DNA from 3 places in the Burkholderia sp. PvR073 genome. Region 1 is predicted to be linked to each of the others. Evidence: predicted binding sites of a transcription regulator. Region 1 holds the regulator's gene; each other region holds the start of a gene.
What was found. The regulator FliA, encoded in region 1, starts transcription of late flagellar genes. The targets are predictions, from matches to a motif close to CTAAAGTTTNNNNNNNNNNNGCCGNTA.
Positions count from the first base shown of each region.

Region 2: a site for FliA is predicted at 1,390-1,416, ahead of fliS (flagellar export chaperone FliS). Genes of this name have one in related genera too.
Region 3: a site for FliA is predicted at 1,435-1,461, ahead of flgM (flagellar biosynthesis anti-sigma factor FlgM). Genes of this name have one in related genera too.

Region 1 is NZ_JBSRXO010000011.1:201,830-204,087, forward strand. Features, by position in the region: gene flhF (flagellar biosynthesis protein FlhF) at 1-34, shown strand, start outside; gene ACVK00_RS27595 (MinD/ParA family ATP-binding protein) at 27-845, shown strand; gene ACVK00_RS27600 (RNA polymerase sigma factor FliA) at 860-1,594, shown strand; gene ACVK00_RS27605 (flagellar biosynthesis sigma factor) at 1,623-2,249, opposite strand; gene ACVK00_RS27610 (DUF2515 family protein) at 2,249-2,258, opposite strand, start outside.
Region 2 is NZ_JBSRXO010000003.1:426,936-429,193, reverse strand. Features, by position in the region: gene fliF (flagellar basal-body MS-ring/collar protein FliF) at 1-758, opposite strand, end outside; gene fliE (flagellar hook-basal body complex protein FliE) at 1,008-1,352, shown strand; gene fliS (flagellar export chaperone FliS) at 1,495-1,929, shown strand; gene ACVK00_RS13690 (flagellar protein FliT) at 1,926-2,258, shown strand.
Region 3 is NZ_JBSRXO010000003.1:389,771-392,028, reverse strand. Features, by position in the region: gene ACVK00_RS13525 (M24 family metallopeptidase) at 1-259, shown strand, start outside; gene ACVK00_RS13520 (flagella synthesis protein FlgN) at 547-987, opposite strand; gene flgM (flagellar biosynthesis anti-sigma factor FlgM) at 1,073-1,405, opposite strand; gene flgA (flagellar basal body P-ring formation chaperone FlgA) at 1,524-2,258, opposite strand, start outside.

The DNA.
Region 1 (2,258 bases):
CACCGCCGATCTGCACGAGGTGCGATTTGGATAAACGGATCATCGACCAGGCAGAAGGGCTGCGGCGCCTGCTGGCCGGGCGCGCATCGCGCATCGTCGCGGTGACGGGCGGGCCGGCGGGCGTCGGTTGCACGACCACCGTCTTGAACGTCGCGGCCGCGTTGGCCGCGCTCGGCAAGGACGTGCTCGTCGTCGACGAGCGTGCCGACGTGCATTCGGCTTCGGCAACGCTTGCGGGCGCGTGGCTGCGCGACGGCGAACGCACGCGCGTCGCCGCCGGGTTCGGCCTGTGCGCGGCCGCGCGGCTCGCGCGCGACGGCTACAGCGACACGCAGCTGAGCGATTTCATCGACGGCCAGGCCGACATCGTGCTGGTCGACGCGCAGCTCGGCGCGGACGGCGCGTTCTCCGCGCTCGCGCGCGAGGCGCACGACGTGCTGATCGTCACGCGGGTTGCCGCGCAGGCGATCACCGAGGCCTACGCGTGCATGAAGCGGCTGCATTTCGCGCACGCGGTCGCGCAGTTCCGCGTGCTGACCAATCACGTCGGCAGCCACGCCGACGCCAGGACCGCATTCGACAACCTCGCGGGCGTCGCGAGCCGCTACCTGACGGTGTCGATCGCCGACGCCGGCTGCGTGAGCGCCGATCCGCTCGCCGAGCATGCGCGCGACCTGATGCATACCGTGGTCGACGCGTTCCCGTCGTCGGCCGCGGCGCGCGATTACCGGCAGATTGCCGCCGATTTGCTGTACTGGCCGATGCGCCCGAGTTCGGGTGCGGGGCGTGCCGTGCATGCGGGCGGCAAGCCGTCGTACGAGGCGGGTGCGGCTCACGCCGCGTGAGGAAGGAGAGAGCCATGATGTACAACGCTCAAGGCAAGATGACCCAGGCCGACGTGCTCGCGCAATACGCGCCGCTCGTGCGGCGCCTGGGGCTGCAGCTCGTCGCGAAGATGCCGGCGAGCGTCGACCTCGACGACCTGATCCAGGCCGGCATGATCGGCCTGATGGACGCGGCCGGCCGCTACAAGGAAGATCAGGGCGCGCAGTTCGAGACCTACGCGACCCAGCGCATCCGCGGTGCGATGCTCGACGAGCTGCGCAGCAACGACTGGCTGCCGCGCAGCCTGCGCAAGACGTCGCGCGAGGTCGAGTACGCGGTGCACCAGGTCGAGCAGCAGCTCGGCCGCTCGGCGAGCGAGACCGAGATCGCGCAGCACCTGAAGATGCCGCTCGACGAATACCAGGGGATGCTGCAGGACCTGCACGGCAGCCAGCTCATCTACTACGAGGATTTCGACCGCGCGGCCGACGACGAGCCGTTCCTCGACCGCTATCGCGTCGATCACGCCGATCCGCTGTCGGCGCTGCTCGACGACCACCTGCGCGAGGCGCTCGTCGAAGCGATCGACCGCCTGCCCGAGCGCGAGAAGCTGCTGATGTCGCTGTACTACGAGCGCGGGCTGAACCTGCGCGAGATCGGTGCGGTGCTCGAGGTCAGCGAGTCGCGCGTGTGCCAGCTGCACAGCCAGGCCGTCGCGCGCCTGCGCGCGCGGTTGCGCGAACAGGCGTGGGTTGGTGCGGAGAGCTGAATGTGCGGGCCGACGGCGGCGCGGCACGTCATCCGCCCGGCAGGTCTTCCATCAGAGGCGGGCCGCTCAATTGCAGCGTAATCAGATAACGCTCGTCGTCCGGCCGGTTTTCGTGGACGAAGCGGCGAACGTCGATCGATACCTGGTACTTGTCGCCAGCCAGCCAGAATGTTTGCGGCGCGAGATTGGCACGCATGAGCGCTTTCATATCGCGGGTGTCGCTGATCGGCGGATGCTGCGCAGCGAAAATCTGACGCCAGCCTGCACGCCGCAACTGGTCCTGTAAATCGAGCAGGATCGCTATCGTCTCGTCCAGCGGCAGGGTCTTTGTCTGCGGAGACAACGTGACTGCCCGGACTGCTCCACGCTCGTCCGCGTAGAGGCTCAGAAACTTTGCTGCCGGCGTCACGAATCCATACTGACTGTCGCTGAACCGAAAGGCGGCTGGCCGTTTGACATGCAGGTCGATCGAATTGTCCTGCGTCGCAATCGGCAAGGTCGAGCGGGATTGCTGACGTACCTGCTCATACGGCTCGCCGATCGTCAGGGTAACCTGATCACCGGGGCGAAGCGCCACGAAGCTCCCCCACAAGACAGCCAGCGCAAGCGTGGCGCTTGCTATCCGCCAGCGCCAGCCAATTTTCCTGCTTTTCATCAACGGCCC
Region 2 (2,258 bases), on a different contig from region 1:
TTGCCGTCCTGGTCGACGATCGTCACGTTTTTCGCCGGCATGTCGGGCACGCCGGACGACACCATCCGCGTGATCGCCTGCACCTGGCCCTCGTCGAGCACGCGGCCCGGGTAGAGGTCGACGAACACCGACGCGCTCGGCGCTTCCTTGTCGCGCACGAACACCGACGGCTTCGGGATCGCGAGATGCACGCGCGCGCCGCGCACCGCGTTGATCGATTCGATCGTGCGCTGCAGCTCGCCTTCGAGCGCGCGCTGGTAGTTCACCTGCTCGGCGAACTGGCTGATGCCGAATTTCTGGTTGTCCATCAGCTCGAAGCCGACCGAGCCGCCCTTGGGCAGGCCCAGCGCGGCGAGCTTCAGGCGCGTTTCATGCACCTGATTCGACGGCACGAGGATCGCGCCGCCGGCGTCGGCGAACTTGTACGGAACGTTGGCCTGCTGGAGCGCGGCGATGATCGCGCCGCCGTCGCGGTCCGACAGGTTGCTGTACAGCACGCGATAGTCGGGCGCGCGGCTCCACAGCACGAGCGCGGTGATCGCGGCGATCGCGAACGCGACGGCGATCACGAACGGCAGCTTCGGGTTGCCCTTCATCCGCGAGATGCCGGGAATGCGTTCCGCGAAACCGCCGAACCCGAAGTCCGCGCCGGCGCCGCCTGCTCCCGGCAACGCGGCGGCCGCGGTGGCGCCTGGCACCGGGCTGGCGAGGCCCGTGCGGGCGTCGGGGTTGATCAGCGAGTTGGCCTGCGAATCCATGCGTGGAGTTTCTCCGGAGCGGGACGACTGAGCCGCTCGGACGAGCGGACGGACAATGACACGTTGCGATTATCGGGATCCGGGCGCGACTCCGATCGACCGAAAAGAGCGGGGTTTCCCCCGTACTTTCGCGGCTTTGGCGTGCGCCGCGCTGCTATCCTTTTTCGCGATCCGGCATGGTGCGCATGGTGCGGCGCCGGCGCAAACGCCCGGTAGGTCCGGGTCTCTTCTCTTAGGTCTGGGGACAGCATGACTGCCAACGTCAGCGGAATCGGTTCGGTGTTGCAACAGATGCAGGCGATGGCCGCGCAGGCGGGCGGCGGCGTCGCGAGCCCGACGGCGGCGCTCGCCGGCTCGGGCGCCGCGACGGCCGGCACGTTCGCGAGCGCGATGAAGGCGTCGCTCGACAAGATCAGCGGCGACCAGCAGCACGCGCTCGGCGAGGCGCAGGCGTTCGAGGTCGGCGCGGCGAACGTGTCGCTGAACGACGTGATGGTCGACATGCAGAAGGCCAACATCGGCTTCCAGTTCGGGCTCCAGGTCCGCAACAAGCTCGTGAGCGCATACAACGACATCATGCAGATGTCGGTGTGACGAGGCGGTCACGCCGGGCGCGGCCGGGCCGGCGCGCCTAAAGCTTTTCAATTCCCTTCCGATAACTCCGGTACAAGGCCGCGTCGTGCAACGCAGGGCGGCGGCTTCCGCATAGCCAACGCATCACAAGGAGAAGAAGCGCATGTTTTCCCCAGGACACGCTGGAGCCAGTGCGTACGCGCGTGTCGGCGTCGAGACGGGGGTGATGGGCGCCTCCCCGCACCGGCTGATCGCGATGCTGTACCAGGGCGCGCGGCAGGCCATCGCGCTCGCGCGCATGCACCTGCAGCAGGGCAACGTGCCCGCACGCGGCGAAGCGATCGGCAAGGCGATCGGGATCGTCGAGAGCGGCCTGCAGGCGGCGCTGAACCGCGACGCGGGCGGCGAGATCGCCGGGCGCCTGGATGCGCTGTACGCCTATATCGTCCGGCGCTTGCTGGAAGCCAACATGCGCGCGAGCGATGCGATGCTGGTCGAGGTCGACGGACTGCTCGCCACGCTCGAGGAAGCGTGGACGGGCATCGCCCCCGAAGTCGCGCGGATGACCGCGCAACAGGCGGCGGACGCGGCGCGATGAATCTCAAGGCCGAGTACTTCGCCCGCTACGAGGCGCTCGCGGCCGTGTCGGGCCGCATGCTGAGCGCGGCACGCGGTGCCGACTGGAGCGCGCTGCCGGAGTTGCAGGCCGAATTCCTGCGGCTCGTCGACGGGCTGAAGGAGGCCGATCCGGGCGTCGCGCTCGACGACTCGGACCTCGGCCGCAAGCTCGGGCTGATCCGCCGCATCCTCGCCGACGACGCCGCGATCCGCGATCTCGCGAGCCCGGAAGTCGCGCGGCTGTCCGCGCTGTTCGAGGCGCGGCGCTCGACCAAGGTATTGACCGATCTCTACCGCGCTCGCGGCTAG
Region 3 (2,258 bases), on a different contig from region 1:
GCCGAATGCGGTGATTTCGGTCGAGCCGGGCATCTACGTGCCGGGCAAGGGCGGCGTGCGGATCGAGAACATCGTGATCGTGCGCGCGGACGACGACGCATCGGACACTGTCGCGTTCGAGAACATCGTCACCGTCGGCTACGACTGGGACCTGATCGACGTCGAACTGCTGGACGACGACGAGCGTGCGTACCTGCGCGACTACGAACGGCTTTGCGTGGAACGCGGCACGCAGGTCACCGCGTGTCCGCTGCTGTAAGGCGGGAAAGGCGCTCGCGGCCGCAGCCGGGCCGCGCGTTGCGCGGCCGGCGCGTCGGAGCGCCGGCATGATCGGTACGTCGGAGCGTTGGCGTGATCGGTACGTCGGAGCGCCGGCATGATCGGTACGTCGGAGCGCCGGCATGATCGGTACGTCGGAGCGCCGGCGTGATCGGTACGTCGGAGCGTTGGCGTGATCGGTACGTCGGAGCGTCGGCGTGATCGGTACGTCGGAGCGTCGGCGTGATCGGTACGTCTATGCGTCGGCGTGCTCGATACGTCGATGCTTCAGCGCATCAGCGCCGACACGCGCCCGTCGGGCCCGTAGACGCCGGCCGGCGCGGGGGCCGAGCGCAGCACCGCGAGCGCGCGCTCGTTGTAGTCCATCCGGATCCGGATCAGCATCCCGTTGGTCGCATTGGCCTGGCGCGCGCGTTCGGCGGCCTGTAGCAGCAGCTGCCAGCGGCCCGCGAGGCGTGCATCGCGCTCGGCGGCCTGGTCCATGCCTTTCTTGCCGGCCGGAAAGCCGAGCGCGGACAGCTGCGTGTCGCGCGTGCGCTCGAGCTGCGCGAGCCGGTCGATCAGCACGCTCTTCTTCTCGACGATGCCGGGCAGCATGTCGAGCGGCTCCGGTGTCGTGAGCGCTTTTTCCTCGTAGGCGAGCAGGGACGCGAACGCTTCGACCGTCGCGTGTTCGTCGTTGACCGTGGCCAGCAGCTCTTCTCTCATCGCGTCATGCTCGTCGCGCCGGCACGCGGTGGCGCATGCCGGCAAACCAGGGGACCGGTCAGGGCGTGACGGGCCCCTGGCCGGCTCAGTTGCCCTGCGAGCGCTGCTGTTGCAGCAGGTCGCGGGCGGTATTCAATACGCCGTCGGCGATCTTGTTCACGTCGATCGTCAGCGTGCCGTCGTTCAGCGCGTCCCTGATCGACTGGACGAGGGCCGTGTCGATGTCGGCGCTGCCCGAGGCCGACTGCGAACGCAGCTGGCCCGACAGACCCGACAGGTTCACGGTCGTGTCGCCGCCGGTCGATCCTGCGTCGGCCGCCTGCGCGGACGACGACGAAGCCGCGCCGGATTGCGCGCGGGTCGCGCCGTTGCCGGTCGACGCGAGGGGGCTCGGTTTCGGAGTGGAATCGATCTTCACGATGGGTTTCCTGTACGGTATGACCCAGATAACGGCCGGGTCGGCCCGAACTTTAGCATCGTGAACCCGAAATTCTCCGAATAAACAATTCTTTGCAATCTTGCGGCGGGATCCGCCCCTACAGCGGAATTTCCACGGTGCCGGCGTCCTTGACGATCGCCGTAACGATCTGCCCCGCGGCCATCCTCACCCGCACCGACTGGCCCGGCGCCGCATTCGCGAGTGCGTTGCCCTCGGCCGAGATCGTGAAGCCGGGCCCGGCCGCGACGACCCGCACCGTCTGGCCGGCCGACACCGACGCGGCGCTCTTCAGCATGTCCTGGCGCAGCGGCAGCCCGGCCGAGATCCGGGCCAGCGCGGTCGCGCCGACCGCCTGCGCGGGATCGGTGATCACCGCGAGCGGCAGCACCGTCAGGTCGCCGTCGCGCGCGACGAGGTCGGCCACGGTGAGCGGCTCGCCGGGCGCGATCTGCCGCGCGGCGACGTAATAGGTGGCCTGCACGGCAACCTTCGCCTGCAGGTAGACGGTCCACGGCCGTTCGCCCGCGCAGCGCACGCCGACCGTCGTGCGGCCCCACAGGCGCGCACCGGTCGGCAGGAACGGCTCGAGCGTCGTGCACGCGGCGAGCCCGCGCGGAAACGCGGTCGCGACGGTGGCGGTGGTCTTGCCCGGCAGGCCGGCGATCTGCTGCTGCAGGAACGCGAGGGCGGTGCGCCGGATCGCGTCGGGGTCCTGCTGGCCGGGCGGCGTCGCCGGCTGGGACGCGGCGGCTGCCTGGGCCGCGGTGGCGGACGCCATCGGCGCGCGCGGGGCCGGCGCGGCCGCGAGGGGGCGGCCTGCCGCGGCGCGCGG